Regions from separate parts of the Phycicoccus sp. Soil803 genome, predicted to be linked through region 2. Evidence: riboswitches for the same ligand, from Rfam matches in the RefSeq annotation. Region 2 holds a riboswitch; the other holds the start of a gene.
The links. A riboswitch is a leader RNA that binds a small molecule or an ion and turns the genes downstream of it on or off. The one in region 2 is predicted to bind cyclic di-AMP.

Region 1 (15,383 bases), 140 kb from region 2:
GCTCGATGGTGCCGAATGTCGTGGTCGCCAGGAACTCACTCGTGCGCTGGAGCCGCCCCCACGGGTCGCCCTTGTAGCCCGAGTGGCCGGCGACCCCGGCCATCGCCAGCGGGTGCAGTGACTGGAGGAGCAGCGCCCGGATGCCGCCGGGGAACATCGCCGCGTCGGCGTGCACGCGCCAGATCGGGTCGTCCGGCGTGAACCAGCGCGGTCCCTCGGCGCCCCAGATCCGCTCCGCCTTCACCTGCGCGTCGGTGCCGGCGACCCGCGACCGGAGCGCCGACGCGAGCTGGCGGCGGGCTCCGTCGGCCACCGGTGCGAGGGGCGCCAGCAGGGTCATTGCGTGCGCCGAAGCCTGCGTCGCGGGAGCTCCTTCAGGCGCGCGGCGGGGGTGGGGAGGTCGGCGGGGCGCACCCGGGTGGACAGGTCGCTGTTCGCGATCAGCTCGGCGATCGGCGTCGTGGACGTCGGGTGCGCAGCGATCGGGTCGTCCCCGGCGAAGACCACCCACACGGGTTCGCTGTGGTCGGCGCGCGGGTCGAACGTCTTGAGCACCGTCCCCTCGCGCACTGTCGCTGCGTGCTCGATCGCGCGACGCCGGGCCTTCTGCCGGTCGAGCGCGGTCTGGGCGGCCTTCATCGCCGGTTCCTTGGCCTGCTGCGCCAGCACGACGACGTGGGGGCCGTACTTGACGCCCCACTTCACGAGGTTGCCGACTGCCTTGCCTTTGCTGGGCATGCTGCCTCCCTGACTGGTCCGACCTTCACCCTAATCTCGGACGCCTAGTCTTCGACCATGAGCGACGTCCTGCGCACCGACTACAGCGGCGAAGGCATCTCCGAGGCCGAGGTCGCGTCCACCCCGTGGCAGCAGGCCCGGCTCTGGGCCGACGACGCGGTGGCCCGCTCGCAGGTGCACGACGACGTGCCCGAGCCCTACGCCCTCTCGGTCGCGACCGTCGATGCTGCCGGCAGACCCAACGTGCGCACCGTGCTGATGCGCTTCTTCGACGAGCGCGGCCCGGGTTTCGTGACCGGCACCGAGTCGACCAAGGGCCTCGAGATCGCCGCGACCGGGGGCCTCGCGGCGGCACTGACCTGGCCGGCGATGTACCGGGCGATCCGCTTCCGGGGCGTCGCGGAGCAGCTGTCGCGCGACGAGGTCACCGGCTACTTCGGCTCGCGGCCGTGGGCCTCGCGCATCTCCGCGTGGGCCTCGCGCCAGTCCCAGCCCATCGAGGGGCGCCAGGGCCTCGAGGACGCCTACGCGAGGTATGCCGCGCAGTTCCCCGACCACGGCGACCCCACCGACGTGCCCGTCCCCGACTTCTGGGGCGGGTACCGGGTGGTCTGCGACGAGGTCGAGTTCTGGGGCGGCCGCCGCAACCGGCTGCACGACCGGCTCGTCTTCAGCCGGGTCGCGCCCGGCTCGCTCGACGACGCCGACGCCTGGGCCCTGAGCCGCCGCCAGCCCTGACCTCTCCCTTCCCCTCCCGTTCGAGGTATTCCACTACCGGATCCTGGTGGCCGAATACCTCGAACCGGTGGGGTCAGGCGGGATCGGGCTGGGTGTGGGTCTGCACCTCGTCGTCGTTGCCGTGGCCGGAGTTGGCGCCCTCGCTGGGCTCACGCTCCTTGCGCCGCAACAGGAACGACGCCAGGGCCAGCAGGATGATCGTGCCGGACAGCAGACCCATCAGCCGGAGGGTGTCGGCGAACTCGGGCTTGCCCAGCAGGTCGGGGGCCTTGACCGAGAGCACGACGATCTCCTTGATCGAGGCGATGATCCCCACGAGGAGGAACGGCTCGGCCACCAGCTCGCGCCGGTTTAGGGTGGTGCGCACCGCGAACAACAGCTCGACGACGATGAAGACGAGCAGGAGCAGGTCGAGGATGTCGGCCACGACTTCGACCACGGTGCCGCTGCCGAGGTCGCCGAAGGTCAGGGCCGTCTTGCCGATCACGACGGCCGCCACGGCGAACAGGATCACCGCCACCGCGAGGTAGACGACGTTCTCCACCCGCTCGATGGTCTCCTCGATCCAGTCCGTCATGGCCTCATCCTGCCCGGTTCGAGGTATTCGGCGGCCGGATTCCGGTAGCGGAATACCTCGAAGCGGAAATCTCTACTCGTCCGTATCCCGGGACGGTCGGAAAGCAGCGAGTGGCCTGCCTCACACTTGTGAACGGAATCACACGCGCGCGCCAACGTCGCCGTTCGCGCGGTCCCCGTCCCGACCGCCGAATCCGAGGAGCCCCATGGCGCCCGCCGACCCCACCGCCGTTCCGCCGACCCCGCCGCCCCCTGCCATCCACCCCGTCGTCGCCGACGTCACCGCCCGGGTGACCGACCGCAGCCGGCCCAGCCGCACGGCATACCTGCAGCGGATCTCGCGCGCTGCCTCCGAGCTGAGCCTGCGCCCGGCGCGCACCGACCTCGGGTGCTCCAACCTCGCCCACGCGGTCGCCGCGTGCGGAGGCAGCGACCGCACCGTGATGGCCGCCGACACCGGCGTGAGCCTCGGCATCGTCACGTCCTACAACGACATGCTCTCGGCGCACGCGCCGTTCGAGCACTACCCGGCAGCGATGAAGCAGACCGCCCGCGAGGTCGGTGCGGTCGCCCGCGTGGCCGGTGGCGTGCCTGCCATGTGCGACGGCATCACCCAGGGGCGGGCCGGCATGGAGCTCAGCCTGTTCAGCCGCGACGTCATCGCGATGTCGGCGGCGATCGCGCTCAGCCACGACGTCTTCGACGGCGTCCTCATGCTCGGCGTCTGCGACAAGATCGTGCCCGGGCTGGTGGCGGGGGCGCTGGCGTTCGGCCACCTGCCGACCGCCCTCGTGCCCGCCGGCCCGATGGCATCGGGTCGCTCAAACGCCGAGAAGGCCGAGACCCGCAAGGCCTTCGCGGCCGGTGAGGTCGGGCGCGACGAGCTGCTCGGGAGCGAGGTCGCGTCCTACCACTCGCCCGGCACCTGCACCTTCTACGGCACCGCCAACTCCAACCAGATGCTCATGGACGTGATGGGCCTGCACCTGCCCGGGGCGGCGTTCATCCACCCCGACGACCCGGTGCGCGACGCCCTGACGGCCGCGACCACCGAGCGGGTCGCCGAGATCGCGGCCTCCGACACGCCCTACGGCATCGGCCAGGTCGTCGACGAGAAGGCGATCGTCAACGGCGTCGTCGCGCTGCTCGCCACGGGTGGTTCGACCAACCACACGATGCACCTCATCTCGATGGCTGCCGCCGCGGGCATCGACCTGACGTGGGAGGACTTCGACGACCTGTCGACCGCCGTCCCCTCCGTCGCCCGGATCTACCCCAACGGCCCGGCCGACGTGAACCACTTCCACGCGGCCGGCGGCACGGCCTTCCTGGTCCGCACCCTCATCGACAACGGGCTCCTCCACGAGGACGTCCTGACCCTCGCCGGTCCGGGGCTGCGGCGCTACACCCAGCGGCCGGTGCTGGTCGGCGGTCGGCTCGAGTTCGTCGACGCCGCAACGGAATCCGGCGACCCTGCCGTGCTGCGTGCGGCCGACGACCCGTTCAGCGTCGACGGGGGGTTGCGGGTCCTCGGCGGCACCCTGGGCCACGCGGTCATCAAGGTGTCCGCGGTGGCGCCCGAGCACCGCGTCGTCGAGGCGCCGGCCCGCGTGTTCACCGACCAGGTCGGCTTCCTCCAGGCGTTCTCGCGGCGCGAGCTCGACCGCGACGTCGTCGTCGTCATCCGTGAGCAGGGCCCGTCGGCCAACGGCATGCCCGAGCTGCACGCCCTGACCCCTTCGCTCGGGGTGCTCCAAAAGCGCGGGTATGCCGTGGCGCTGGTCACCGACGGCCGCATGAGTGGGGCGTCGGGCGCCATCCCGGCCGCCATCCACGTGACGCCCGAGTCGGTGCATGCCGGGCCGATCGCCAAGATCCAGGACGGCGACGTGGTGCGGGTCGACTCGCTGACCGGTCGCCTCGACGTGCTGGTCGACGAGGACGAGTTCGCGGCCCGCGTGCCGTCGCCGCGGGTGAGCGAGGAGGGCATCGGCACCGGCCGGGAGCTGTTCGCGGCCATGCGTGGCGCGGTCGGCCGGGCCGACGAAGGGGCCCACGTCTTCGGCAGCCTCGGGAGGCTGTGGGAGAAGGCCGACGCCGCACCGTTCCTGACCTCGGAGGAGACCCGATGACCACCAGCGCCACCACCACGAACGTCACCACCGGCGTGACCACCACCGGCGTGACCACCACCGATCCCGGAGCGGGCCGCCCTGTCCTGCGCGACGGCGCCGACGTCCTGGCCCTGGCTCCGGTGATCCCGGTCGTCGTGGTCGACACCGTCGAGCAGGCGGTGCCGCTGGCACGCGCACTGGTGCGCGGCGGCATACCGGTCATCGAGATCACGCTGCGCAGCGAGGCCGGGCTCGGCGCCATCGAGGCCGTGGCCGCGCAGGTGGAGGGCATGGTCGTCGGTGCGGGCACCGTGGTGACGCCCGCGCAGGTGCAGCAGGTCAAGGATGCCGGTGCGCAGTTCCTGGTCACGCCGGGCTCCCCGCCGCGGCTGCTCGAGGCGGCCCTGGCCAGCGGCCTCCCGCTGCTCGCGGGCGCGGGCACGCTGACCGAGATGCTGACCCTCGCCGAGGCGGGCCTCGAGGCGATGAAGTTCTTCCCGGCCGAGGCCAGCGGTGGGCGTCCCTACCTGTCGGCCGTCTCCGGGCCGTGTCCGCAGCTGCGGTTCTGCCCGACCGGCGGCATCACCCCCGAGACGGCCGCGGCCTGGCTCGCGCTGCCCAACGTCGGCTGCGTCGGCGGCTCCTGGCTGACGCCGAAAGACGCTGTGGCGCATGAGGACTGGGCCCGGATCGAGGCCCTCGCGGCGGAGGCTGCCGCGCTGCGCCTCGCCTGAAGCACGGGTGGCAACGCGTCGCGTGAGGGGCGACGTGTTGCCACCCGGTGCTCGCCAGACGACCGAAGACGGGCTCGGTGGCGATGAACGGGCAACAGGTCGCCGGACATGGAACAGCCCGTGGGCCTCGCCTCGCCGCGATCGAGCGGCTCGGCGTGCGCAGGGGACGACCTGCGCGGCCCACGGGCTGCGGTGAACTGCTTGGGATTGCGCCGGATGGCGGACCTCGAGCAGTCGAGGTGCGCTAGCGCGCAGTCACCTCACGCGTCCAAATTGAAATCACTTCTTGGACCACCTCCCTTCCGTGTAGCTCGACGCTAAGTCGGGAAGGTCGCCCTGTGCAACAGCTTTCTTGAAGTCGTCGGCTTCGCGAGACGGCCAGGGTCAGACGGAGGTGACGACCTCGTCGTAGTCGAGGCGGGGCAGGCGGTCCATCCAGGCGCCCTCGGCCGGGCGGCCGATGTTGACCACGGCGAGGGTGCGGTGGGCGCCGTCCGGGAAGAACTCGCGGTCCACGCCCGCAGCGTCGAACCCGGTCATCGGGCCGGCCGCGAGGCCCGCCGCGCGGACTCCGAGGATGAAGTAGGCGACCTGGAGGGTGCCGTTGAGCAGGGCCGAGCCCTCGCGCATCTCGTCGTTGCCGGCGAAGATGTCGCGGGCGCCCTCGAAGTGCGGGAACACCTTGCCGAGCTCGTCGTGGAAGTCGGTGTCGGCCGCGAGGACCGCGACCAGGGGAGCGGTTGAGGTCTTCGCCTTGTTGTTGCCGCCCATCAGCTCGACGAGCCGACCGCGAGCCTCGGGGGTGCGCACGAGGACGATCCGCAGCGGCTGGTTGTTCATCGACGTCGGGGCCCACTTGACCAGGTCGTAGATAGCGCGCACCTGCTCCTCGGAGACCGGCTCGTCGGTGAAGGCGTTGGCGGTGCGGGCGTCCCGGAACAGCAGGTCCTGGGCCTCGGGGGAGAGCTCGAGGTGGTCAGCGGCGAACTGCGCCTCGAGATCGGTCAGGGAGTCGTGGGTCTGGGTCATGGGTCGTTGAACAGTCAACTGCATGGTTGCATTCCCCAACCACGAACCCACAGGTCAGAGGCCTGCGAGCACGCTATGGGGAGATTGGGTCGACGTGGGGGAATTGCTCCGTTTGTCGCCCGGCGCATCCTCGCTGCTATACACGAGGGGTGCCTCCCAGGACGAACGCGATGACGCGTGGCCACCACCAGCTCTCCAGTGCCTCCGGGCTGCGGGCGGTGTTCACCGACGATGCCTGTCTGGCCCGCCTCGACGCAGCCGCGACGTCCCTGCTGATGTACCCAGCCAGTGCCCACGAAGCAGGCCCGGCCAACCTCTACCTGCGCCGGCTCGACGGTGCCGACGCGGCTTGGGTGCCGCTGCTCGGACCATCGAGCCCGAGCGTCGTGACGTGGTCGGAGCGCGGTCCCGTCGCGACCGGCGAGTGGGAGGGCCTGCGGTATGCCGCGTGCTTCCGGCTCGCGGAGGGTGCGCCGGCGTGGTTCTGGCAGGTCAGCGTCGAGAACACCCGCGACACCGAGGTCGTCGTGGACGTGGTCCTCACCCACGACCCGGGCCTCGCGCCCTACGACGCGATCCGCACCAACGAGTTCTACGTGAGCCAGTACCTCGACCTGACGCCGGTCACCACCGCCCGCGGGACGGCCCTCGCGGTGCGGCAGAACATGCCCGGTCAGGCGGTGCCCTGGCTGCTGCTGGGGTCGCTGGCGCAGGGACAAGGGTGGGCGACCGACACCCTCCAGCTGGTCCGGGGTGCCGCCCGGCCGGGGGTGCCCGAGGCGCTGTCCGTGGCAGAGCTCCCCTCGCACCGGCTCCAGCACGAGCACGCCCTCGCGGTGCTCCAGGACGCCCCCGTGCAGCTCGCCACCGGTGGGCGCCACGACACCGGCTTCTACGGGATCTTCAGCCCCGACCACCCCGACGCCACGTCGGACGCGGACGCCGCGTGGGCGACGCAGGCCCTCGCCCAGCCGGAAGCCGAGAGGAGCGATCTCCTGTCGCGACCTGCCGACGGTGGCAAGCGCGCCGGAGCATCGCGCTCGCTCTTCAGCGCCGCCCCCGCCTTCGCGGCCGACGACCTCGACGCCGACACCCTCGCCGCGCTGACCGGCCACTCCGACCCGCGCCACATCGAGACCGACCCCGACGGCGCGCTGCTCTCGTGGTTCGGCGGCGACGGTTCGCACGTCGTCACCGCGGCCAAGGAGCGCCGCGTCCTGCGCCCGCACGGACACGTGCAGCGCACCGGCGACGCCCTCGTCCCCGACACCGGCACGCTGACCTCCACGCTCTGGATGACCGGGGCGTTCCACTCCCAGCTGACCCGTGGGCACGTCGGCCGCGACCGGCTGCTGTCGACTCGCCGCGGCTACCTCGGGGTGCAGCGCGCGCACGGTCTGCGGATGTTCGTCGAGGACCTGACGGCGCCCGGCGGCTGGGCGCTCCTCGAGCTGCCCAGCGCCTGGGGGCTGCGCACGGACGGCGCCACCTGGTGGTACGGCCACGACGACCTGGCCCTCGAGGTCTGCTCCACCGCGACCCCGGGCGCCCACGAGCTCGGGCTGTCGGTGCGCTGGCTGTCCGGCGCACCTCGCCGGCTGCTCGTGGCCCTCAACGTCGCCCTGTCCGGCGACGACGGCCTCGACCCCGCGGCATACGACGTCGTCACGCACGACGGGGGCGTCGAGGTCGGCGACGGCTCGACGACCCTGCACCTCGGGTGGTCGGCCGGCGCCGTGTCGGTCGCGGGCGACGGCCCGCTCTTCGCGGACGGCGAAGACCGCGGCACGCCCTGGGTGACGCTCGACATCGAGCCGCGGGGACGCTTCGCGCTGACCCTCGCGGTCACGTCCGACGCCGCCGACCTCGAGGTGCGCCCCACCCCCGACCAGCACCTCGGTGAGCGCTGGCCGGCCACCGTCGCAGGGGCGCTGCGGCTGACGCCGGGCGCGACCGACGCGGGTCTGGCCGCCGAGGTGGCGCGGATCGACACCGCCCTGCCGTGGTTCACCCAGAACGCCCTGGTCCACTACCTCTCGCCCCGCGGGCTGGAGCAGTTCTCCGGCGGTGCCTGGGGCACCCGTGACGTCTGCCAGGGGCCGGTCGGGCTCCTCACGGCGCTCGGGCGCGACGCCGAGCAGCGCGACGTCCTGCTGCGGATCTTCCGGGCCCAGAACGCCCGGGGCGACTGGCCGCAGGCGTTCGACTTCCTCCCGCCCCTCCCGGAGGCCGGCCAGCACGACGCCCACGGTGACGTCCTCTACTGGCCCGTGCTCGCGGTGGGCGACTACCTGCAGGCGACGCGGGACACCTCCCTGCTGAGCGAAGGCCTTCCCTTCGTGGGCGACGACGGGCTGACCGCTCCCGTGTCCGTCGAGGACCACCTGCGCCGCGCCCTCGACCGGGTCGCGGAGGTGCGGGTGCCCGGCTCGCCCCTGCCGGCCTACGGCCACGGCGACTGGAACGACTCGCTCCAGCCGGCCGACCCGCATCTGGCCGCCCGCCTCGTCTCCACCTGGACCACCGTGCTGCTCGTGACCGCGCTGCGTTCGCTGGCCGCCGGCCTGGAGTCGTGCGACGCGGCGCCCGACCTCGTCACCCGCGCCCGTGCGGCGGCCGACGCTGCCCACACGGCGATCACCGACGACCTCGTCGTCGACGGCGTGCTGCCCGGCTACGTGCTGCTCAACGACGACGGGTCGTCCGAGCCACTGGTGCACCCGCGGGACACCCGCACCGGACTCACCTACGGCGTGCTGCCCTGGATCCACGCGATCTCGGCCGACCTGCTCAGCCCCGAGCAGGCGCGACACCACCTCGACCTCATCGACGAGCACCTGCTGGGGCCTGACGGTGCGCGGTTGTTCGACCGCCCCGTCACCTACCGCGGTGGGCCGATGAGCGTCTTCCAGCGCGCCGAGGCGAGCACCTTCTGGGGCCGCGAGATCGGGCTCATGTACATGCACGCGCACCTGCGTTACACCGAAGCCCTCGCGCGGGTCGGCGACGCCGACCGGCTCTTCGCCGCGCTGTGCCAGGCCAACCCGATCGGCGTCACCGAGCGCGTGCCGCGCGCCCGGCCGCGCCAGAGCACGACCTACTACTCCTCGTCCGACGGCGTCTTCGACGACCGGCTGGACGCCAGCGAGCGGTATGCCGCGCTGATGGCCGGCGACGTCGACCTCGAGGGCGGCTGGCGCGTCTACTCCTCCGGGCCCGGTCTCTACCTGCGACTGCTCGCGGAGACGCTGCTCGGCGTCCGGTCGCGGGGTGACCGGGTGGAGCTCGACCCCGTGCTGGCGCCCGGCCTCGACGGCCTGACCGCCCGGATCCCGTTGGGAGACAAGCATCTCCGGGTCACCTACCTGGTGGGCTCGGCAGGCTCCGGCGTGGTGCGGGTGACCTCGGGTGGTCGCGAGCTCACGACCACGGCCTTGGCCAACCCCTACCGTGCGGCCGGCGTCAGCGTGGCCCGGGCCGACCTGCTCGCCGGGGCGTCGGGCGACGACATCGAGCTCACGGTGGAGCTCTCCTGACGCGGCAGAGCAGCGCCCGGCGCGGCCCATTGCCCGACTTCGAGGGCCCGCACGCGCGGATTGCGCGGAAAACCGGGCAATTGGCCAGGTTTCTCAGGACTCGCGGTGCACCTTGTGAGGAGCGGCCTGGACGCGCGGCTTGATGACGAGCAGGTCGATGTTGACGTGGGCCGGTCGCGAGACCATCCACCCGATCGCGTCGGCGACGTCCTGCGCGACCAACGGTTCGGACACCCCGGCGTAGACCTTGTCGGCCCGCTCCTGGTCGCCGCCGAACCGGGTCAGCGCGAACTCCTCGGTGCGCACCATGCCGGGCGCGATCTCCTCGACCCGCACCGGCTGGTCGACCAGCTCGAGCCGCAGCGTCTCGGTCAGCGCCGCCACGGCGTGCTTCGCGGCGACGTAGCCCGACCCGCCCTCGTAGGCGACCCGTCCCGCGATCGACCCGACGTTGAGGATGGTGCCCGCACCCGAGGCGACCAGGGCCGGCAGCAGGGCCTGGGTGACCTGGAGGGTGCCGATGACGTTGGACTCGAACATCCCGCGCCAGTCCGCCACGTCGGTGTCCGCCGCCGGCGCCAGGCCGAGCGCACCGCCGGCGTTGTTGACCAGCACGTCGAGGCGCGCGCCCACCTCGGCCGCGAGCCGCGCCACGTCGTCGGCCGAGGTCACGTCGCACACCACGGCCCGGCCACCGATCTCGGCTGCCACCGCCTCGATCCGGTCGGCCCGCCTCGCGGCGCAGACCACCTCGAAGCCGTCCGCGGCGAGGCGTCGGGCGGTGGCCTCCCCGATGCCGCTGCTGGCCCCGGTCACCACGGCGAGCTTGCTCATGCGCTACCTCCTGCGGGTCGAACTGCACTGGGGTTGATGGCGATCCAGGTCGCCTCGGCCTGCGCGAGCAGGCGGCCGTCGGCGGAGCTGAAGAGAGCAGTGCCGCTCACGAATTTTCGTGTATCGGCCTTGCGGCCCTCGCCGCCGCGCGGCCACGCCATCACGACGTGTTCCTCGCCGACCGCGGGCAGGCTCGCGACCTGAGCGGTCATGGTGCCGAGCACCATCGGTCGCCCGGCGATGCCGGAGGCCCAGCCGCCGGGGCAGTCCAGCGCCGCCCACACCGTCTCGAGGGTGACGTCCGCGGCGGGGAGCCACGCCGCGGCATACGCACCATCGCCACCGGCGACCCGACCCGGCTGGAGCCGGAGCCCGTCGCCGCGCTCGCGACCCGTGCCGCACGAGAAGCAGGTGGGGAAAGGGTGGGCGGCCAGGCCCTCGTACCCCTCGCCTGCCGTCGTGGCAGCGGCGAACGACACAGGCGCGGGTATGCCGGTCGGCGCCAGGGCGGCGCCGACCGTCGCCTGCGCGACCGGGTGCTCGCCGTCGGCGACCTCGAGGGACCGCCGTCCGCCGTTCTCGCCGTGGACGACCTGCAGGTCACGGTCGAGCGGGGGAGGGGTGCGCAGCCGCACGGTGACCGACTTGTCCGGCCCCGGCTCCAGGAGCGCGGCGGCGTGGCCGCTGACCCAACCCCCGTTGCCCGACTCGGGCGGACCACAGAACCGCGACGGCACGACGAAACCCATGTCCCTGAACCTACTGGGCCACCGTTCTGCGCCGCGGGCGGCTGCTGGCGGCCGGCTGCGGTCCGGTCCGTTCGGGCGCTGGACCCGTGGGGCGGCTGTCTGCGGGACGGTCCAGAATGGCCGGTGATGTCACGACCCGCTCCCGACGCCACGAGCTCCGACACGAACGGTGCCGACTTCAGCCTGCGCAGCATCGCGGTCCCGGCCTACGGGCCGACCATCATCGCGGCCATCGGCAGCGGCGCGATCGTGCCGATCGTGGCGCTCAGCGCCCTCGACCTCGGGGCGTCGCCCTCGGTCGCCGCGCTCACCGTCGGGCTGGGGCTGATCGCCGAGCTGTTCTTCGCGGTGCCGGCGGGGGCGCTGGTCCACCGGGTGGGGGAGCGTCGCGCGCTGCTGTGGGCGAGCGCCGTCGACGCGGTGGGGGCGTTCGTGGCGCTCACCGCACCCTCGCTCACCGTCCTCATGGCGACGGTGTTCGCGATGGGGTTCACCTCGTCCGTCTTCTCCGTGGCGCGGCAGGCCTACCTCATCGACGCCGTGCCGACCACGATGCGAGCGCGGGCGCTGTCCACGCTCGGCGGGGTGAACCGGATCGGCATGTTCATCGGGCCGTTCATCGGAGCGCCGATCATCCACTTCTGGGGTCCGCGCGCCGGTTTCGCAGTCGCGGTCGCGGCGGGTCTGGGCGCCGCTGCGCTGGTGCAGTTCGGGCCCGACCTGACCGCCGCCCACGAGGCGCAGGCCAAGGCCGACCCGGGCGACCGCGTCCAGGTCAGCACCGCCCGAGTGCTCTGGGACCACCGCAGCACCTACCTCACCCTCGGGCTGGGCATCATGGTCATCGGCGCGGCACGCTCTGCGCGCCTCGTGCTGCTGCCGCTGTGGGCCGAGCACGTCGGGCTCTCCGCCAGCACCACGGCGATCATCTTCGGCATCGTCGGCGGGGTGGAGATGCTGCTGTTCTACCCGGCCGGTTCGGTGATGGACCGGTTCGGCCGGATCTGGGTCGCGGTCCCCTGCGTCGTCCTGCTCGGCGTCGGGATGCTCTCGCTGCCCCTCACGCACAGCGCGATCGCCGTGACCGTCGTCGCCCTCGTCGCCGCGGTGGGCAACGGCATGGGGTCGGGCATCGTCATGACGCTCGGCGCCGACAGCGCGCCGGAGTGGGGGAGGTCGCAGTTCCTCGGGGGTTGGCGGTTCGTCTCGGTCGTCGGCGGCAGCGGCTCCCCGGCCCTGATCAGCCTCATCACCGCCCAGGCCGGGCTGGCCGCGGCCTGCGTCTCCCTGGGCGGCCTCGCGCTGGCCGGGACGGGCTGGCTGGCCTACTGGGTGCCCCGCTTCGACCCGGTGCGGCGAGCCGCTCGGGAAGGATCAGTGACGCGCTGACGGCCGCAGGTGAGAGGCTTGGGCCTGTGACCGACCTGATCGACACCACCGAGATGTACCTCAAGACGATCTTCGAGCTCGAGGAAGAGGGCATCACCCCCCTGCGCGCCCGCATCGCCGAGCGGCTGGGCCACTCCGGCCCGACCGTCTCGCAGACGGTGGCCCGCATGGAGCGCGACGGCCTGCTGAGCCTCGCCGGCGACCGCCACCTCGAGCTGTCCGACCACGGCCGCCTGCTGGCCACGCGGGTGATGCGCAAGCACCGCCTGGCCGAGCGGCTGCTCGTCGACGTGATCGGGCTCGAGTGGGAGTACGTCCACGACGAGGCATGCCGCTGGGAGCACGTCATGTCCGAGCGGGTCGAGCGCAAGATCCTCGCCATGCTCAAGGACCACCACGACTCGCCCTACGGCAACCCCATCCCCGGGCTCGACGAGCTGGGCGACGAGGAGCCGACCGAGGGCTTCCGCACCGGCCTGAAGACCCTCACCGAGCTGGCCGGGGAGTCCCCCGAGACGGTCCTGGTCCGCCGGATCGGCGAGCCGGTCCAGGTCGACCACGAGGCGCTCAGCCTGCTCACCGTCGCCCGCCTGCTGCCCGGCGAGCGGGTGCGGGTCCACCGCGCCGACGGCCGGGTCGTGGCCGTGCGCGAGGGCGCACCCGAGTCGACCGGCGTGTCCCTGCCCGACGAGGTCGCCCAGCACGTGTTCGGCGCGCTGGTCTGAGGCTTGGCCTGAGGGCCAGCTGACGCGCTTTTCGGCGGGCCGCTCAGATGAGCGCGCACGAGCCGGGCCGCAGGCCTGTGACCTGCGGTTTTGAGCACGGCGACTGAACTGTGGGAGACGTCACCTTGGGGTTTCTTGGGCGCTCCGTGACCTCAACGTGACTTTCCGCGGGGCCTTGTGTACGGTGGCTGCGATTCCCTCACCCCCTAGGGGGAATCGGCTCGATGTGGAAACGCCTAGTCCTGTCACCACGCCCGAGTCATTCAGTACAAACCGCTTGGCAGGAGCGGGGGACCCAACTTTGGGCCTTCTCTTCACGAAAAGGTCCTTGGGGTTAAGTCTCCACGCACGCGCCCGCAAGGTCGGGTGACAACCGTGGAGGCCGGGTGATCTACCTCCACCCGAACCCGACAGCTCACCTCGTAGGCGCTGGAGGTTCATCCATCGTGGCTTCACACAGTTCTGGCCGCCACCGCGCGCCGGGCCGTTTCAACCCCGTCTCCGAGTTGTCCGACATCGTGGCCAGCGCCGCGCAGCCGGCCGTCAAGACCTCAGCGGTCATCGCCGCTTCAGGTGGTCTTGTCGCCTCGTTCGCTCTTCCCGCCTCTGCCGCCAGTGCCGCTCCGGCCCCGCGGGCCAAGGGCGCCACCACCGCCGCGCCGGTCGCCGTCCAGGCCCCCGAGACCGCGGCTCCCGCGGCCTCCAGCGCCTTCGGCGTCATCGGCTTCAAGGCGACCGCCAAGCCGAAGCCCAAGCCGGTCGTGCGCGTCGTCCCCGAGCGCACCGTCCAGGCCGCCAGCCGGTCCACGGCCCGCAAGGACTACACCAGCCTCAAGCCCGCTGCCGGCGGCGTGCTGGCCATCGCGGCCCAGTACGAAGGCCTGATGTACTCCTACGGCGGCACCAGCCCGTCGACCGGCTTCGACTGCTCCGGCTTCACCCAGTACGTCTTCGGCCGGGTCGGCATCAGCCTCCCGCGCACCGCCGAGGAGCAGAAGCAGGCCACCACCCGCGTCTCGAACCCGCAGCCGGGAGACCTCGTGTTCTTCGGCAGCCCCGCCTACCACGTGGGCATCTACGCCGGGAACGGCATGATGTGGGACTCCCCGCGCAGCGGCAAGGCCGTCGCCCTCCGCTCGATCTGGTCCTCGAACGTCACCTACGGTCGTCCCTGACCCACGAGTTCGTCGAACAACGCGTCGAGCCACGCACCGCAGGCCCCCACCGCTCCGGCGGCCGGGGGCCTGCGGCGTTGCCCGTGGCGTTGGCGGCGTCGGGCGCGGGGTTGGGAGCGTCGTGGGTATGCCGCGTGCTCACCCGGGTGCCCGTGCCCCATTTGCGCCGTCGTGTGAGGATGGAGCGATGAACGTGGGTGGACGGACGGACCTGGACGTAGCGATGAACGAAACAACGAGCAACGCAGCAACGAGCAACGCAGTGGAGATCGATGTCTGGGCTGACGTGGTCTGCCCATGGTGCTACCTCGGCAAGCGGCGGCTCGAGCTCGCCATCGCCGAGAGCGCGCACCCGGCCGAGGTGACCGTCACCTACCACGCCTACGAGCTCGACCCGAAGGCCGCGCACAGCACCGGGGAGACGGTCCTGGCCTGGCTGGCCCAGCGCTACCGCACCGACCTCGACGGCGCCCGTGAGATCGCCGAGCGCCCGGCTGTGATGGGTCGCCCCGACGGCGTGCACATCGACGTCGACAAGCAGCTCCGCGCGAACTCCTTCGACGCCCACCGGCTGGTCGCCCTCGGTCTCGCCCAAGGTGGTCCGGCGCTCCAGGCGGCCGTCCTCGAGCGGTTCTACAGCGCGCACTTCTCCGAGGGCAAGGCCATCGACGACGTCGAGACCCTGCAGCGGCTCGGCGCCGAGGCTGGGCTCGACGGCCGCCGCGTCTCCGCGGTGCTGGCCGGCGACGAGTTCGCCGACCACGTGCGCGCCGACGAGGCCGCAGCCACGGACATCGGCATCACCGGGGTGCCCTTCTTCATCGCCAACCGCCGCGTCGCGCTCTCCGGGGCGCACACCCCCGAGGTGATCGGCCAGCTCATCGAGTCGGCCCTCAGCGGCGACCACGAGTCGATGAGCGCCGGCGCCTGACGACCGCTAGGAAGTCGTGGCGAGGGCGGTCTCGAAGTTGCTCAGGGTCAGCCGGCTGAACAGCACGAACCGCACCAGCTCGATCCCACCTGCGCTGGCTGCGTCCGCGTCTACA
Region 2 (15,383 bases):
TCGACATGGTTGCGTGGGCAGAGGCCCTCGGTGTCGGGGAACTTGAACTGCCGTGGGCACTCTCGTCACGGGTCCGCCTTGTGGAGGAGCTTCACGCGGAACTGACGAAGTTGCGCGTGGGCCTCTCCGACGCTCCCGACGAAGGGATGCTCGCGTCGATCAGCTCCGCCAGTCGTGCCCTAGGTGCGGCCGGAGACAGGCTGACCGACGCGCTCTCCGACATGAGAAGGGAGCGGTGAGATGCCCGGCGGACAGGCAAGGCAGTGGTCCAACGCAGTCGGCGTCGCACCCGACGAGGTACACCGACGGCTTCAGTCGCTGTGGCGCGAGCAGGAGGATCTCTACGGTCGGCAGTCAAGGCTGAGGGATCAGCTCCACAGTTGCCCGGATCGAGAACTCGACGAACACCTCAGTCAGGTCGAACGTCACATGGGCGAGGCCGCGATGCTCATCGGCAACGCAGTGGCGAGTGTCGCGGGCACGGGGTTCTGACATGGACCGCTCCCCCGCTCGTCCTATGTTCGATAGTGACGACCCTCTGTCGATTGTTCTCGAGGGGATCGTCCGACTCGGCTGGGCGCTCGTTCGCGCCATCGGCGCCCTCCTTGTTGCAGCTGCCCGAAACCCAGTGCCAGCGATCATCGTCGTGGCGCTCGCAATCGAGGGATGCGTTCTGGGATCGCGGTTCCTCATCTGGACTGCAATCGGAGTGCTGCTGGCGCTGATCACCTGGCGACTCGCGGCTCCGAGCTCATTCGCCACAACGGCGCACCCGCGACTCGCCTCGATCGCTGCCGCACCTTGGTACCGCTCAAGATGGGCCAAGGCCGCGTCACGCAACGGGCTGGTCGCCTATGACCACCAGTTCAACGGCCACCGCGCCGAGCTTTCTCGGCTGCCGAGGATCCGGCGGGTCCGCGTCACGAGGGCGGGAGTGCACACCTTGCAGCTCAGCCTGCCCGCTGGGCTCACCCCCTCGCACGTGGCCGCACAGTGCGATGGCCTCGCGCATGCCCTTAAGTGTCGGGAAGCAAGAGTCGTTGAGGACCGGCCGGGCCGGGTCTTCCTCGAGTTGCACCGCCGGGATGTGCTTGCACCGGTGATCCGTCCCTCGGCACCCAAGGGGCAGGTCGACCTGGCGGCAATCCCAGTAGGTCGACACGAGGACGGAGGGGTTTGGTACCTGCGCTTGCTCGGCACCCACGTACTTGTCGCGGGGGCAACGGGCGCCGGCAAAGGATCCGTACTTTGGTCCCTCCTCAACGGCGCAGCCCCTGCGATAGCGGCCGGGTCATTGCAGGTCTGGGCCATCGACCCCAAGGGCGGCATGGAGCTGCGTCCTGGACTGCCTCTGTTCGCGCGTTTCGAAGACGGCAGCGCCGAGCAGATGTGTCTGGCACTAGAGCACCTCGTGACGCTCAAGGACGTCCGGGCGAGGGAGTTGGCGGAGCTGGGGGTGCGCACCCATGCCGCAACTCCGGCATCGCCCCACATTCTCCTCCTCGTCGACGAGCTGGCCACATTGACGGCCTTCGCTGAGCGCACCATCGTTCGACGCATCGAGCAGGCGCTCGGACTTCTCCTCACGCAAGGCCGAGCCTGCGGCATCACGGTGCTGGCAGCCGTTCAAGATCCCGGCAAGGACGTCGTCGTCTGGCGGGATCTGTTTCCCACCCGGATTGCCATGCGCTTGGACAACCCGATTCAGGTCGACATGGTCCTGGGGGAGGGCGCTCGAGACCTCGGTGCAACCGCCGATCACATCAGCGAGCTGACCCCGGGGGTCGCCTACGTGCGGGTGGAGGGAACCCGCGCTCAAAGGCGGGTGCGCGCGTCGTACCTGACCGACGCGGACATCGCTGAACTCGCCATCAGGTCGCCCAGACCTACACCTATTCGGCTGGCTGTCGCGGCGGCGGTCGAGGGAGGAGAAGTCGCATGAGTCGAACGCCGAGATCAAACCCCGATGTTGGTTACGGACGCGCCATGCCGTGGATCGACCTCGGCCCAGAGCTATCAGTTCGTGAGCTCGACGCGAGTCGCTGGCAGGCGCAGGGATCTTGCGCCTGCAGTTCCTCGTGGCTGTGGTTCGAGGACGCCAACAGCCCCAAGACGCGTCGCGCCGAAACGATCTGCGAGACGTGTCCCGTCCGGCGCACCTGCCTCGCCGCGTCCCTGGTCTATGCCGAGGAGTTCGGAGTGTGGGGAGGGGTCCCCGCATGCAAGCGCCGGCCCTTGCTCCTGAGGCTTGCCTCCGGGGAGCTTCTAGGGACCGTTCTTGACGACGCACTCGAGCAGCAGGATTCCAAGGTTGCCTGATGGGACGTGATCTGGCGCCACGCCGTGGCCGGGAACGGTTTCCCGGTCACGGTGATGGCGCTGGACTCGAGCTCGGCGAGCTGTCATCAGCCGAGGAACAGCACATTGTCCGCCGGCTGACGAACGGGACCTTCGATCAATGGGCGACCACCGCGGCGCGGGTCGGCTACTGCACCAACCCGATACGAGTTCGCGGGAGCAGCACTACGTTCGCTCGCGACACCGGTCAACCCCTTCAGACCTATAGCACCCTTGACGAGGCGTTCGGGGTGCTCCACCTCCGTTGCGGCAACCGCCGTGCCGACGTATGCCCCTCCTGCTCGCGCGTCTACGCAGCCGACACCTTCCACTTCATCCGCTGCGGACTCACTGGTGGCAAAGGAGTTCCGGACAGGGTCGCCGAGAACCCTCTCGTCTTCGCCACGCTGACCGCACCATCATTCGGCAGCGTCCACGGCGTGAGGGACGGCCAGCGGCGGTGCCACCCTCGCTCAGGGACCAAGTCAAGGTGCCCGCACGGTCGCTCGATGTCCTGCATGCTGCGGCACGGGCCGACTGACCCCGGCCTCGGCCAGCCCCTGTGCTGGGAGTGCTACGACTACGCCTCCCACGTGGTCTGGCAGTGGTGGGCTCCAGAGCTGTGGCGACGGTTCACCATCACCCTGCGACGGCTCATCGCCAAGACGTTGGGGGTCAAGCCGCGTGACCTGAACGAGCACGCAACGCTCCAATACGCCAAGGTCGCCGAGTTCCAGCTGCGTGGGATCGTCCACTTCCACGCCCTCGTACGCCTCGATGGGCCCAAGTGCGACGCCGGCTTTGCTCCAAGCTCGCCCTCCATCGACCCGGCACTGTTGGCCCTGCTCGTCGAGGAAGCGGCCCGAGCCGTGAGCTTCACCGCTCCATCAGCCTTGGACGACAACCTCGAGCGAGGTCTGCGCTTCGGATCCCAGGTCGACGCACGAGGCGTACTAACCAGCAGACGTACGGACGACCCGGAGAGGGCTCTGCAACCCGAGCAGGTGGCCGGTTACCTGGCCAAGTACGCCACGAAGTCGGCCACGGAGAGCGCAGACGGCGGCAGCAACCCTCACCTCCAGCGAATCCAAGCCGTTGCGGCCGCCATCGCTGACTGCGCGCAGAGCACCGCCAACCTCTCGGACCTTGACGAGCACGACGTTGCATACGAGCGGATGGCCAACTGGGTCCACATGTTGGGGTTCCGCGGACACTTCGCAACCAAGTCCCACCGCTACTCCATCACCCTCGGAGCACTCCGCAGAGCCCGGCGTCGCGCACAAACCCTCATCGCCCTTGCTCGCCGCGAAGGCAGGCGAATTGACCTGGCTGGGCTCGAGGCCGAGCTCATGGCCGACGACGAGGACGAAACCACGCTCGTCATCGGAGATTGGCGCTTCGCCGGCGTGGGGTGGGAAACAGCGGGTGATGCCGCCCTGGCCAAGGCAGCTGCAGCCCGAGCACGCGAGTACGCGCAATGGAAGTCCCAACAACGGCGGAGGACACGACCAAGGAGGAGCAATGTGCATGCGACATGACCCGCTGTGGACCGTCGACGATGTGTCGCGGTATCTCGGCGTTCCAGTGCAAACCCTGTACGACTGGCGGCTGAAGGGGACTGGCCCGCCGGTGTTCAAGGTCGGCCGTCACCTTCGCTACCGCGAGAGCGCCGTCATGGAGTGGCTCGAGCGTCACACCGCGGTGGCGTGACGTGGCCCGGCGTGAGCTCGAGGTGGGAGCGTGGGGCGACGTGTCGATCCAGCGCGTGAATGGTGGGCCCAGCCCCGTAGTCGCGCGGGCACGGTTTCGCGGGTTCGATGGCAAGGTCCGAAAGGTGGAGCGGTGGGGGCCGAGTCCTCGCGGCGCCCGTCAGGCTTTGGTGGCCGAGCTAGAGGAGCGGAAGCGTCGCGGATCTGGCGGTCAGCTCACTGGCGCCTCGACCCTCTCCGAGGCAGCCGAGGTCTGGCTCAGCCGCATCCAGCGGTTAGCCGACCTAGGACAACGATCGCCGGGCACCGTGGAGACATACCGACGTCAGCTCGAAGGTCATGTGCTCCCCCGAATCGGTGGCCTGAGGCTTCGGGAACTCACAACGCCCGTCGTGGATCGCTTCGTGCTCGACGTCTACCAGGACGTCGGCGCCGCTACCGCACGCACGTGCCGATCGATCGTGTCGGGCGCCCTGAGCCTCGCGGTCCGCCAAGGCGCGATCGCAGCAAACCCAGCACGCGAGCTGGAGCGCCTCGAGGGGACACGCGCCAAGGAGCCCCGAGCGCTCACCAGCGAAGAGCAGGCAAAGTGGTTCATGGGTATGACCGGGGACGAAGTTGCCGTCCGTCAGGACCTGGTGGACTTTTCGGCATTCCTTCTGGCCACCGGCCTCAGGATCGGTGAGGCCCTGGCGGTGCTTTGGACCGAAGTTGACCTGGGCACTGGTGCCCTGACGGTGACGTCGACCTTGATTCGGGTGACTGGACAGGGTCTGCTGCGCAAGACGACGAAGTCAAAGGCGGGTCAGCGCGCCCTCTTGCTGCCGACCTGGTGCGTGGCGATGTTGCGGCGCAGGTCCGAGGTTGGCGTCGCTCCGGACGAACCGATTTTCGCCACCGTTGATGGCCGCTTCCGCGATCCCCGGAATGTGTCCCGGCAGTTGGCTGACGCCCGAGATCGACTCGGCTTCGGGTGGGTCACCTCGCACACGTGGCGTAAGACCATGGCGACCATCCTCGACGGCGGAGGTGCCTCACCGCGCATGATCGCCGACCAGCTCGGCCACTCCCGGGTTTCGATGTCTCTCGACTTCTATCTCGGGCGCCGGTCGGTCGACCCGCGAGTCCTTGCCGCACTGGAAGCCGTCGATCCACACCGCTTCACGCTTGAAAGCGGTGGGCAAAGCGGTGGGTCGGCAGCCCAGGGCGAGAGGATCTGAGGAAAACATGCTGGTCAGAGAGCCGACGAGGGGACTTGAACCCCTAACCCCTTGTTTACAAGACAAGTGCGCTGCCAATTGCGCCACGCCGGCCGGTCTGCCGTAGCAGACGGCGACGATCGTACCGGCGGCGTGGCGAGCCACGGGCATCCCGGGCGCTCACGCGGCATACCGACTCGCGCACTTGTTGCCACTGATCCCTCACCGGACCCCCGAACCAGGACCTCCGTGCCCCACAGGTGGCAACAAGTCAGGGACCTCCCGCACTTGTTGCCACTGATCCCTCACCAGACCCCCGAACCAGGCCCTCCGTGCCCCACAGGTGGCAACAAGTCGCGGGACAAGAAGCCACGGGGGAGACGACGACGGCCCGGCACCATGCAGGTGTCGGGCCGTCGTCTGTGCGGAGAGCGGGGTCAGCGGGCGTTCAGGTAGGTCTGCAGCGTGCGCACCGTGGCGCGGTCCAGGTAGCGGGCGCCGTTCTTGCGGGCGCCGATCCTGGTCTGCAGGGCGCGCATCGTCTTCGGGCCGATGATGCCGTCGGGGGCCGAGCCCACCTTGCGCTGCAACGCCTTCACGTCGGTGCGGGACAGCGTGCCGTTGACCGACCCACCGACCCAGCGCTCGATGGCGGCGTTGGTCTTCGGGCCGCGGATGCCGTCGACGACGAGCTTGCCGGCCGTCGAGTGGGCCGCGGGAGCCGTACGGGTGGTGGAGCGCGAGGCCCGGCTGGTCGTCGAGCCGGCGTCGACCGCGCCGCCGTTGGCGCGGGTGAGCCCGGCGCGGGCGCCACAGGTCGGCCACGCGCCCGGGCCCTGGGAGGCGAGCACCTTCTGGGCGACGGTGATCTGCTGGGCCTTCGTCGCGCGGTTCGCGGTCGGGGCGTAGCGCTCGCCACCGAAGCCGTCCCACGTGCGGTCGGAGAACTGCAGGCCGCCGTAGTAGCCGTTGCCCGTGTTGATCGACCAGTTGCCACCGCTCTCGCAGGCGGCGACACGGTCCCAGACCGTCGAGGCCTGCGCGCTGCTGGCCGTGGCCATGCCACCCGCGACCGTGGCGACGCCGGCCACGGCAACACCGGTCACGCGCCGTCGAACAGGGTTGGCCTTCCGAGCAGAGTGCTTCGGGGCATAGAACATGGGTGGGGGGTTCCTCTCCTGACCGGCGCCTGCGGGGTTAGCTGTCGGGTTCGGGCTGTCAGGTGCCCGGCCGGCGTGAGCCGGCTTCACCCCAAGACCACCGTGGTGGCCGCGTTGGGTTCCCCGTCCTCGTCTGCCCGGAGATCTTCCGGCGGGACACCCACCTGACGAGGCTCGGCGCGGTGGGTGTGCATGGTTGTCTGGGTATGCCATGTGCAGTTGTGACCGCGCGTTGGCGCAGGTGAGACACGGTAGGGGGCGTTCGTCCCTGCCACAACCGGTTGGCGAGTATTCGCCACATTTCGCTCAGCGACAGCGCCTATCGCCTGACCCCGGATGGCGAACGAGATCCCAGCTCTCGGGCTTCCTGGCCCCCGGGAAGCCCGAGAGCTGGGATCTCGGGGCGGCCGTGGGCCAGCGCGAGCGTCAGCGGCGGCGAGCGCGGCGCTTCTGCACCATCCGGTGGTCGAACGGCGCTGCCATGAACTCCCCCAGCACGCTGCCCGCCGCGATCGCCAGGAGCACTGCCATCGCCCCCAGCAGCGTGGTCAGCCCGCCCTGCAGCGACAGCGTCCCGGAGTCGGCGGACGACCCGTTGACCATCTCGTAGAGGCCACGGAAGATCGCCAGACCCGGGAGCAGGCCGTAGGACGCCGGGACCACCAGCACCATCGCCGGCGCGCCCATCCGCAGGGCCAGGAGGCGTCCGGCACACCCCAGCACGATCGCGGCCAGTCCGGCGGCGGACAGCTGGCCCAGCCCGTCGACCTTCGAGACGGCCAACGAGACCGCCACGCCCACGGCACACAGCACGCCGCTCGGCACCACCAGGAGCCGGCCGGTGCGCAGCGACACGGCGCCTGCCAGCCCGACGATGAAGGCGCCGACCACCGCCAGCAGCACCGGGGCGTTCAGCGCCTGGGTGGACACGATGGAGGGCGAGGCGACGTCGAGGTCGAAGGCACTGGTCAGGGCGAGGGTCAGCTGCAGCCCGGTCGCCACCCCGAGGATGATCCCGGCCGTCGTGAGGAACACCGCGAACATCCGTCCGGCACCGGTCACGGAGTAGCCGGAGATCGCGTCCTCGAACGCCGAGGCGACCGTCCGGCCGGGCAGGAGCACCGTGATCCCGCCCGCGACGATGAACGCGAAGTCCGACGACGAGACCGGCAGCCAGCCGGCCGCCCCGAGGCTGAACGCGCCCCACGCGAGCACGGTGGCGAGGAACCCTCCGATGGCGCACTGGTAGAAGTCCGGGAGGCCGCCCTTGCCGAGCGTCCGCGCGGCATACCCGACCAGCAGGGCGGACAACCCGGCGACGAGCGCCGCGACCGGACCGGCCCCGAGCATCACCGCGATGGCCGCGGCCAGCAGGCCGAGCGCACCGCGCACCATCCACTTCGGCCAGAACCGCGGAGCGCGGCGGATCTCGCGCAGCTGGGCGGCGGCGGCCTCCCGGTCGTAGGACCCGGCGACGAGGTTCTCGACGAACTCGTGCACGGCCGTGAGCCGGGCGAAGTCACGCGTCGACGACCGCACCACCCGCAGCATCGTGATCGGCACCCCGGAGCCGGTCGTGCACTGCACCAGCAGCGACTGCAACGTGATGTCGACCTCGAGGTTGTCGAGTCCGGCCGCCGCGGCCACCGCCACGACCGACGACTCGACCTGGGGAGCGCCGGCCCCGCAGCGCAGCATGAGCTCACCGACGCGCAGGGCGAGATCGAGCGAGGCCCGCGCCTCGCGCTCCTCCGCGGCCGCCTGTCGCACCCGCGGGTTGCGGTAGGGCGTGTGCCGCAGGGACTCGACCATCGGCAGGGTCTCGGTCAGCTCCTCGCCGCGCCAGATCCGGCTGTGCCGCAACACCGGGCGACGCCTGGCGGGAGGCCGAACGGGTCTGTCCGGGACGCCCTCGGTCATCCGGTCAGGCCCACACCGGGGAGGACGGCCGTGGGTGGGTCGTTGGGCCACCACTGCGGGATGCCGCCGTTCTGCACGACCACCACGACCAGCCCGACGGCCACCACGAGGGCGAGCGCCACGACGACCTTCGTGCCACGCGGCCCCGGGCTGAGGCCGCGGACGATGCTCCGGGTGCCCCTGCGCAGGCCCGAACCGCCAGGACCCCACCACGCCATGAGGACCGCGACCGCCGCCCCGACCGCGAGTGGCCCGGAGGAGTTGGGCTGGGGCTGGCCGCCGTAGACGGCGACGGTGCCCAGCGCCGTGCTGAAGACGGCACAGATGCCCACGACCAGCGGGAGGATCGCGCTGACGACGGTGGCGAGCGCGCCCACGACCAGGTGCCAGGGGCTCGCCACGACGGCCACCGGCACGTCCGACCGACGCGGTCCGCGGGTGTGCCGCCGCAGGACGAGGGAGGTGACGGAGCGGTCGGCGGTACGGGCAGCCCACGACCAGAGCACGAGGAAGATCGCCGCGACCACCGGGAAGCCCGCGACCCCCGCGACGACTGCGGCCAGCAGCGCCAGCAGGGTGCCGGTGCGGGTCGGCCGTCCGATGCGCGGGTCCGGCTGGCCCGCTCCACCCTCCCAGGCGGCCTGCCACTCCGACACCTCGCCCTCGGGCTCGTCCCACGGGACGAGCTCGCCCTCGGGGTCGGGTGACCAGACGGGTTCGGCGACCGGGGCCGGCTCGACCGGCCCGGCCACCGGGGCAGGAGCGACCGCGGGCCGCTCCCAGCGGGCCGTGGGCCGGTGCTCGAAGGCCTGGGTATGCCGCGACGGCGCCGTGAGTGCCTCCGTCACCGGCTGGCCGGTGGCGTAGCGCTCCAGCGCGTCGACGACCTCGTCGGCGTCGGGGCGCTCGCGCGGCACGGGCGACAACGCGGCATACAGGAGCGGCGCGAGGCGCGGGTCGACGCCGGTGAGGTCGGCCTCGCCGCGGCTGACTCGCGAGAGGACGACGTCCATCGGGCCACGGCCGAACGGTGGGGCACCGCTCGCGGCGTAGGCCAGCGTCGCCGCCCAGCCCCACCAGTCGGTCGCCTCGGTGACGGGCGCTCCCTCGACGACTTCGGGCGAGAGGTAGCCGGGCGTGCCCATCACCAGCCCGGTCATGGTGATCCGCACGTCGTCGGCCACGTGGGCGATCCCGAAGTCGATGAGCACCGGGTCGCCGTCGAGCAGCAGGACGTTGCCGGGCTTGAGGTCGCGGTGGATCACGTCGGCCCCGTGGATCGCGTCGAGCGCCTCGGCGAGCCCGCGACCCAGCCGGAGCAGCTTCTCGCCGCGGATGGGCCCCGACTCCTTCACCACGTCGTCGAGCGCCGGGCCGGGGACGTAGCGCGTGACGAGGTACGGGCGCTCGCCGTCGAGGTCAGCGTCGATCACCGCAGCGACCCGGTCGTCGCGGATCCGGCTGAGCACCTGCACCTCGCGGGCCAGCCGGGTGCGGGCGTCGCGGTCGTGGGCGACGTGGGGGCGCAGCAGCTTGAGGGCCACCGCCCGACCACTGGGGTCGAGCGCCAGGTGGACCACACCCATGCCACCTTCGCCGAGCTGCTGGATGAGCCGGTACGGCCCGATCCGGGGCCCCTCAGGCACGACGGAACGCCCGTCGCTGCCCTCGATCGCCTCCGTGGTCACCCCTACACGGTACGTGGGGGGCCCGATGAAACGGGTGAGGCTACTGCTGGATGTACCCAACGAGTTGGTCACGCTCGGACTGCAGCTCGTCGATCCGGTGCTTGACGATGTCGCCGATGCTGACGATCGCGTGCAGCTTGCCGTCGACCACGACGGGCACGTGGCGGATCCGCATCTCGGTCATCGTGCGGGCCAGCTCCTCGATCGGGACGTCGAGCCCGGAGGTCTTCACGTCTGCCGTCATGATCGAGCCCACGGGTGCCAGCAGCACGGCGGCCCCGTCCTTCTGGAGGTGGCGCACGACGTCGCGCTCGCTGACGATGCCGGTGACGCTCTCACCGTCATCGCTCACCACGAGGGCACCGATGCGGTGCTCCGCGAGCAGGTCGAGCAGCCGTTCCACGGTCTCTTCGGAGCGGATGGTGACCACTTGGCCACCCTTGCGTCGCACGACATCCGAGATCCTCATGCTCAGACGGTAGACCGCTGGAAGGGTCACCGCTAGGGGAGCGACCTGCGGTGGACAGCGACCTCCCCGCAACCTGGGCGCCCCCTGGGGTGCTCAGGTTGCGAGTGGGCCGGGACGGATGCGGGTATGCCGTGGGGCAGGCCCCCGACATAGGGTTGCCTTCGCAACGAAACCGTGGAGTTGATTCCCTGTGCCTCGCAGCCAGAAGCAGTTCGACCTCGTCATCGCCGCCAACCGACTGCCCGTCGACCGGGTCGTCGGACCCGATGGGGAGGAGTCCTGGCGGACCAGCCCGGGGGGTCTGGTGACGGCCATGGAGTCGGTCATGCGGGGTCGCGAGGGGGCCTGGGTGGGCTGGGCCGGCGAGGCCGGGGACGCACCGGCACCGTTCGTCGAGGACGACATGTACCTGCGCCCGGTGGCCCTGTCGGAGGACGAGGTCGCGCACTACTACGAGGGCTTCAGCAACGACACCCTGTGGCCGATCTACCACGACGTGATCGTCCCTGCGACGTTCCACCGCTACTGGTTCACCGCCTACGAGGCGGTCAACCGCCGGTTCGCCGAGGCGGTCTGCGAGGTCGCCGCCAAGGGTGCGACGGTCTGGGTGCACGACTACCAGCTGCAGCTGGTGCCGGCGATCGTGCGCGAGCTGCGTCCCGACGTGCGGATCGGCTGGTTCGACCACATCCCGTTCCCGCCGGTGGAGCTGTTCGCCCAGCTGCCCTGGCGACGCGCCGTCCTGGAAGGGCTGCTCGGCGCCGACTACCTCGGCTTCCAGCGGGTCGCCGATGCGCAGAACTTCGTCCGGGCCTGCCGCCAGCTGCTGGGGCTGCCGACCAAGGGCGACACCGTCTCGGTGTCGCGGGCCGAGGACAGCCGACGGGTGCGGGCCAGCGCCGTCCCGATCTCGATCGACTACGTGGGCCTCGAGGCGGTCGCCAAGCAGCCCGAGACGCTGCAGCGCGCCCAGGAGATCCGCGAGTCGCTCGGCAACCCCCGCACGCTGCTGCTCGGGGTCGACCGACTCGACTACACCAAGGGGATCGGCCACCGGATCAAGGCGTACGGCGAGCTGCTCGAGGAGGGCAGGGTGTCCCCACCGAACGAGGTCTTCGTCCAGGTGGCCACCCCCAGCCGGGAGCGGGTCGCCGCCTATCGCGAGCTGCGGCACGAGATCGAGGGCGAGGTGGGGCGGCTCAACGGCGAGCACAGCCGGATCGGCGCCCCCGCCGTGCAGTACCTCCACCACTCCTACCCGCGGCAGGAGATGGCCGCGCTCTACCTCGCGGCCGACGTGGTCCTGGTGACCCCGCTGCGCGACGGCATGAACCTCGTGGCGAAGGAGTACGTCACCTGCCGTTACGACGAGGGCGGTGCACTGGTGCTGTCCGAGTTCACGGGGGCCTTCCACGAGCTGCACCAGGCGTTCGTCTGCAACCCACACGACATCGAGGGCCTGAAGCAGACCATCATGCGAGCCATCGAGACCCCCGACAAGGAGAAGCGGCGGCTCATGCGGGCGATGCGTCGCCGGGTCGCCGACCACGACGTGCAGCGCTGGGCCAGCCGGTTCCTCGAGGCCCTCGAGGTCGCGCCCGAGCGGCCCCAGCGCTCGACGCGTGAGCAGAAGGCCGACGACGAGCACGCCCGGGCCGACCGCACGGCGCGCGAGCTGCACCACGCCAGGGCCGCCAAGGCAGCGTCGGCCAAGGCGACGCCCCGATGACCCTGCCACCCGACCTGGTGGCCGCCCTCGACCAGCTGGCCGCGAGACGGCGCCTGCTGGTGGCGTCGGACTTCGACGGGGTTCTCGCCCCGCTCGTGCTCGACCCCTCGCAGTCGCGTGCCCTCCCCGGCACCATCGAGGCGCTGGAGGGCCTCGCCGCCCTCCCCGGCACGCACGCCGCGGTCGTCTCGGGCCGCGACCTCGACACCCTCACCTCGCTCACCGGCCTGGCCGACAGCGCCGTCACCCGCATCGGCACCCACGGGGCGCAGACCAGCCGGGCCACCGCAGTGGCCCTCACCCCCGAGCAGCAGGAGACGTTGGAGCGGGTGACGCGCGAGCTGGAGACCGTGGCCGAGGGACGGCCGGAGGGCGTCTACCTGGAGACCAAGCCAAGCGCGGTCGTCCTGCACACCCGCCGGATGCCCGACCGCGAGGCCGCCGACGCCGTGGAGGCCGCGGCGCTCGAGGTGACCACGCGGCATACCGGCCTGCACGTCCTGCACGGCAAGCGGGTGGTCGAGGTCGGGGTGGTCCGGGCCGACAAGGGCACCGCCCTGGTGGCCCTGCGCGACGACGTGGGCGCCGAGGCCGTCGCCTACTTCGGCGACGACGTGACCGACGAGGACGCGTTCCGGGCGCTCGGACCCGACGACGTGACCGTCAAGGTCGGCGACGGCGAGACGGCGGCCCGCTTCCGGGTCGAGCACCCCGAGGACGCCGCCGAAGCCCTGACCCACCTCCTGGAGCGGCGCACCTCCCGCTCGTCCGGCTAGCGGCCGGGAGCGGCTCCGGTCGAGGCCCGCACCACGAGCTCGGGGCGGAAGACGTACTCGGCCCGGGGCGCGGGCTCACCGGCGATCTCGTCCAGCAGCGCGCGCACGGCGGCCTCGGCCATCGCCTGCACGCTCTGTCGCACGGTGGTCAACGGCGGGTCGGTGAAGGCGATCAGTGGTGAGTCGTCGTAGCCGACCACCGAGAAGTCGGCCGGCACCTGCTTGCCCACGCGCCGGGCCGCCCGGATCGCGCCGAGGGCCATCAGGTCGGAGCCGCAGACGACCGCGGTGCAGCCCTTCTCGATCAGTCGCGCGGCCGCCGTGTCGCCACCCTCGACCGAGAACATGGTCCGCTCGATCAGCTCGTCGACGTGCTCGCGGCCGAGCAGCGTGCGCATCGAGGTGCGGAAGCCGTCGATCTTGCGGATGACCGGCACGAACCGCTCCGGCCCGACCGCCAGCCCGATCTGGGTGTGCCCCAGCTGCACCAGGTGGGTCAGCGCGAGCTCCATCGAGGCGACGTCGTCGTTGGAGATGAACGGCGCGTCGATGCCCTCCTGGTAGCCGTTGACGAGCACGATCGGCAGCTCCCGCTCCCGCAGGCTCGTGTAGCGCTCCGGATCGGTCGTGACGTCGGCGTGCTGGCCCGAGACGTAGATGATCCCGGCGACCCCTCGGTCGAGCAGCATCTGGACGTACTCGTCCTCGTGCACTCCCCCGGGCGTCTGGGTGCACAGCACCGGCGTGAACTGGTGCCGCGCCAGGGCCGTCTCGATGATCTGCGCGAACGCGGGGAAGATCGGGTTGGTCAGCTCCGGCACGATCAGCCCGACGAGGTCCGCGGTCTTGCGCCGCAGCCGGGACGGCCGGTCGTAGCCGAGGATGTCGAGCGAGGTGAGCACGGCCTCGCGCGTCGCCTCGGCCACGCCGGGCTTGTCGTTGAGGACCCGGCTGACGGTGGCCTCGCTGACGTCGGCGTGCGCCGCGATGTCAGCCAGTCTCGCCTTCATGGCGGTGACGGTAGCAAGAACTTGCAGGCCTCACCGACCACACGCTGCAAGATTTTTCAGGTATGCCGCCGCGTCGCCATTGGCGCGCGACCGGCGCAAACGTTTTCATACCGTCTCACCAGCGTGGACCAGCACTGGCGCAACGCCGCACCCTGGGCCAGACTGAGCCCACCGCGGACACCGATGTCGGCGGCAGCACCACCCTTTACAACGGATCGTCCGGCACGTTCCTGCCGGTGAAGGAAAGGCAACGAAGCCATGGCAACAGTCAAGTTCGACGAGGCAACCCGGCTCTACCCGGGGAACGACAAGCCCTCGGTTGACAAGCTCAACATCGACATCGAGGACGGCGAGTTCCTCGTCCTGGTCGGCCCGTCCGGATGTGGCAAGTCCACCTCCCTCCGCATGCTCGCGGGCCTCGAAGAGGTCAACGCCGGCAAGATCTGGATCGGTGACCGCGACGTCACCAACCTGTCCCCCAAGGACCGCGACGTCGCGATGGTCTTCCAGAACTACGCGCTCTACCCCCACATGACGGTCGCCGACAACATGGGCTTCGCGCTCAAGATCGCCGGCGTCGACAAGGGCGAGATCCGCAAGCGCGTCGAGGAGGCCGCCAAGATCCTCGACCTCGAGCAGTACCTCGAGCGCAAGCCGAAGGCCCTGTCCGGTGGTCAGCGCCAGCGCGTGGCCATGGGTCGCGCGATCGTCCGGTCGCCCCAGGTGTTCCTCATGGACGAGCCGCTGTCGAACCTCGACGCCAAGCTCCGCGTCCAGACCCGCACGCAGATCGCGTCGCTCCAGCGTCGCCTCGGCGTCACCACCGTCTACGTGACCCACGACCAGGTCGAGGCCATGACGATGGGTGACCGCGTGGCGGTCCTCAAGGACGGCATCCTCATGCAGTGCGACAGCCCGCGCCGCATGTACGACCACCCGGACAACGTCTTCGTCGCCGGCTTCATCGGCTCCCCCGCCATGAACCTGCTCGACGTCGACGTGGCCGACGGTGGCGTGAAGGTCGGTGGCTCGACGGTCCCCGTGGAGCGCGCCATCCTCGACGCCTCCTCCGGCAAGAACATCACGCTGGGTGTCCGCCCCGAGGACCTCGAGCTCACCACCGAGGGCCAGGGCATCCCGGTCACCGTGGACGTCGTCGAGGAGCTCGGCGCCGACGCCTACATCTACGGCTCCACCAAGGCCCACCAGCACGTCGAGGCCGACGAGGACGCCGAGGGCGAGCGCCCGTTCATCGCCCGCGTCGACGGTCGCAAGCCCCCGAAGAAGGGCGAGACCGTCTTCCTCGCCCCGAAGACCGGGCACGTGCACGCCTTCGACGCCAGCTCCGGCCAGCGTCTCGGCGACTGACCGAACAGCACCGTATGC

Region 1: linked by a shared signal. The riboswitch ahead of ASG95_RS03540 (C40 family peptidase) and the one ahead of ASG95_RS02855 (transglycosylase family protein) in region 2 are both predicted to bind cyclic di-AMP.

Annotation. Positions count from the first base shown of each region.
Region 1 is NZ_LMST01000001.1:723,373-738,755, forward strand. Features, by position in the region: gene ASG95_RS03480 (oxygenase MpaB family protein) at 1-340, opposite strand, end outside; gene ASG95_RS03485 (hypothetical protein) at 337-738, opposite strand; gene pdxH (pyridoxamine 5'-phosphate oxidase) at 796-1,476, shown strand; gene ASG95_RS03495 (phosphate-starvation-inducible PsiE family protein) at 1,550-2,053, opposite strand; gene edd (phosphogluconate dehydratase) at 2,259-4,184, shown strand; gene eda (bifunctional 4-hydroxy-2-oxoglutarate aldolase/2-dehydro-3-deoxy-phosphogluconate aldolase) at 4,181-4,900, shown strand; gene ASG95_RS03510 (malonic semialdehyde reductase) at 5,285-5,929, opposite strand; gene ASG95_RS03515 (hypothetical protein) at 6,079-9,465, shown strand; gene ASG95_RS03520 (SDR family NAD(P)-dependent oxidoreductase) at 9,559-10,299, opposite strand; gene ASG95_RS03525 (hypothetical protein) at 10,296-11,048, opposite strand; gene ASG95_RS03530 (MFS transporter) at 11,175-12,437, shown strand; gene ASG95_RS03535 (metal-dependent transcriptional regulator) at 12,464-13,162, shown strand; cyclic di-AMP (ydaO/yuaA leader) riboswitch at 13,386-13,602, shown strand; gene ASG95_RS03540 (C40 family peptidase) at 13,609-14,337, shown strand; gene ASG95_RS03545 (DsbA family oxidoreductase) at 14,600-15,268, shown strand.
Region 2 is NZ_LMST01000001.1:586,460-601,842, reverse strand. Features, by position in the region: gene ASG95_RS02895 (hypothetical protein) at 1-239, shown strand, start outside; gene ASG95_RS02890 (hypothetical protein) at 241-492, shown strand; gene ASG95_RS02885 (FtsK/SpoIIIE domain-containing protein) at 494-1,942, shown strand; gene ASG95_RS22295 (WhiB family transcriptional regulator) at 1,939-2,319, shown strand; gene ASG95_RS02875 (replication initiator) at 2,319-3,875, shown strand; gene ASG95_RS02870 (helix-turn-helix domain-containing protein) at 3,865-4,047, shown strand; gene xerC (tyrosine recombinase XerC) at 4,451-5,266, shown strand; tRNA gene ASG95_RS02860 (tRNA-Thr) at 5,287-5,359, opposite strand; gene ASG95_RS02855 (transglycosylase family protein) at 5,683-6,351, opposite strand; cyclic di-AMP (ydaO/yuaA leader) riboswitch at 6,417-6,595, opposite strand; gene ASG95_RS02850 (threonine/serine exporter ThrE family protein) at 6,832-8,271, opposite strand; gene ASG95_RS02845 (serine/threonine-protein kinase) at 8,322-10,013, opposite strand; gene ASG95_RS02840 (CBS domain-containing protein) at 10,054-10,482, opposite strand; gene ASG95_RS02835 (trehalose-6-phosphate synthase) at 10,673-12,211, shown strand; gene otsB (trehalose-phosphatase) at 12,208-12,987, shown strand; gene ASG95_RS02825 (LacI family DNA-binding transcriptional regulator) at 12,984-13,997, opposite strand; gene ASG95_RS02820 (ABC transporter ATP-binding protein) at 14,256-15,365, shown strand.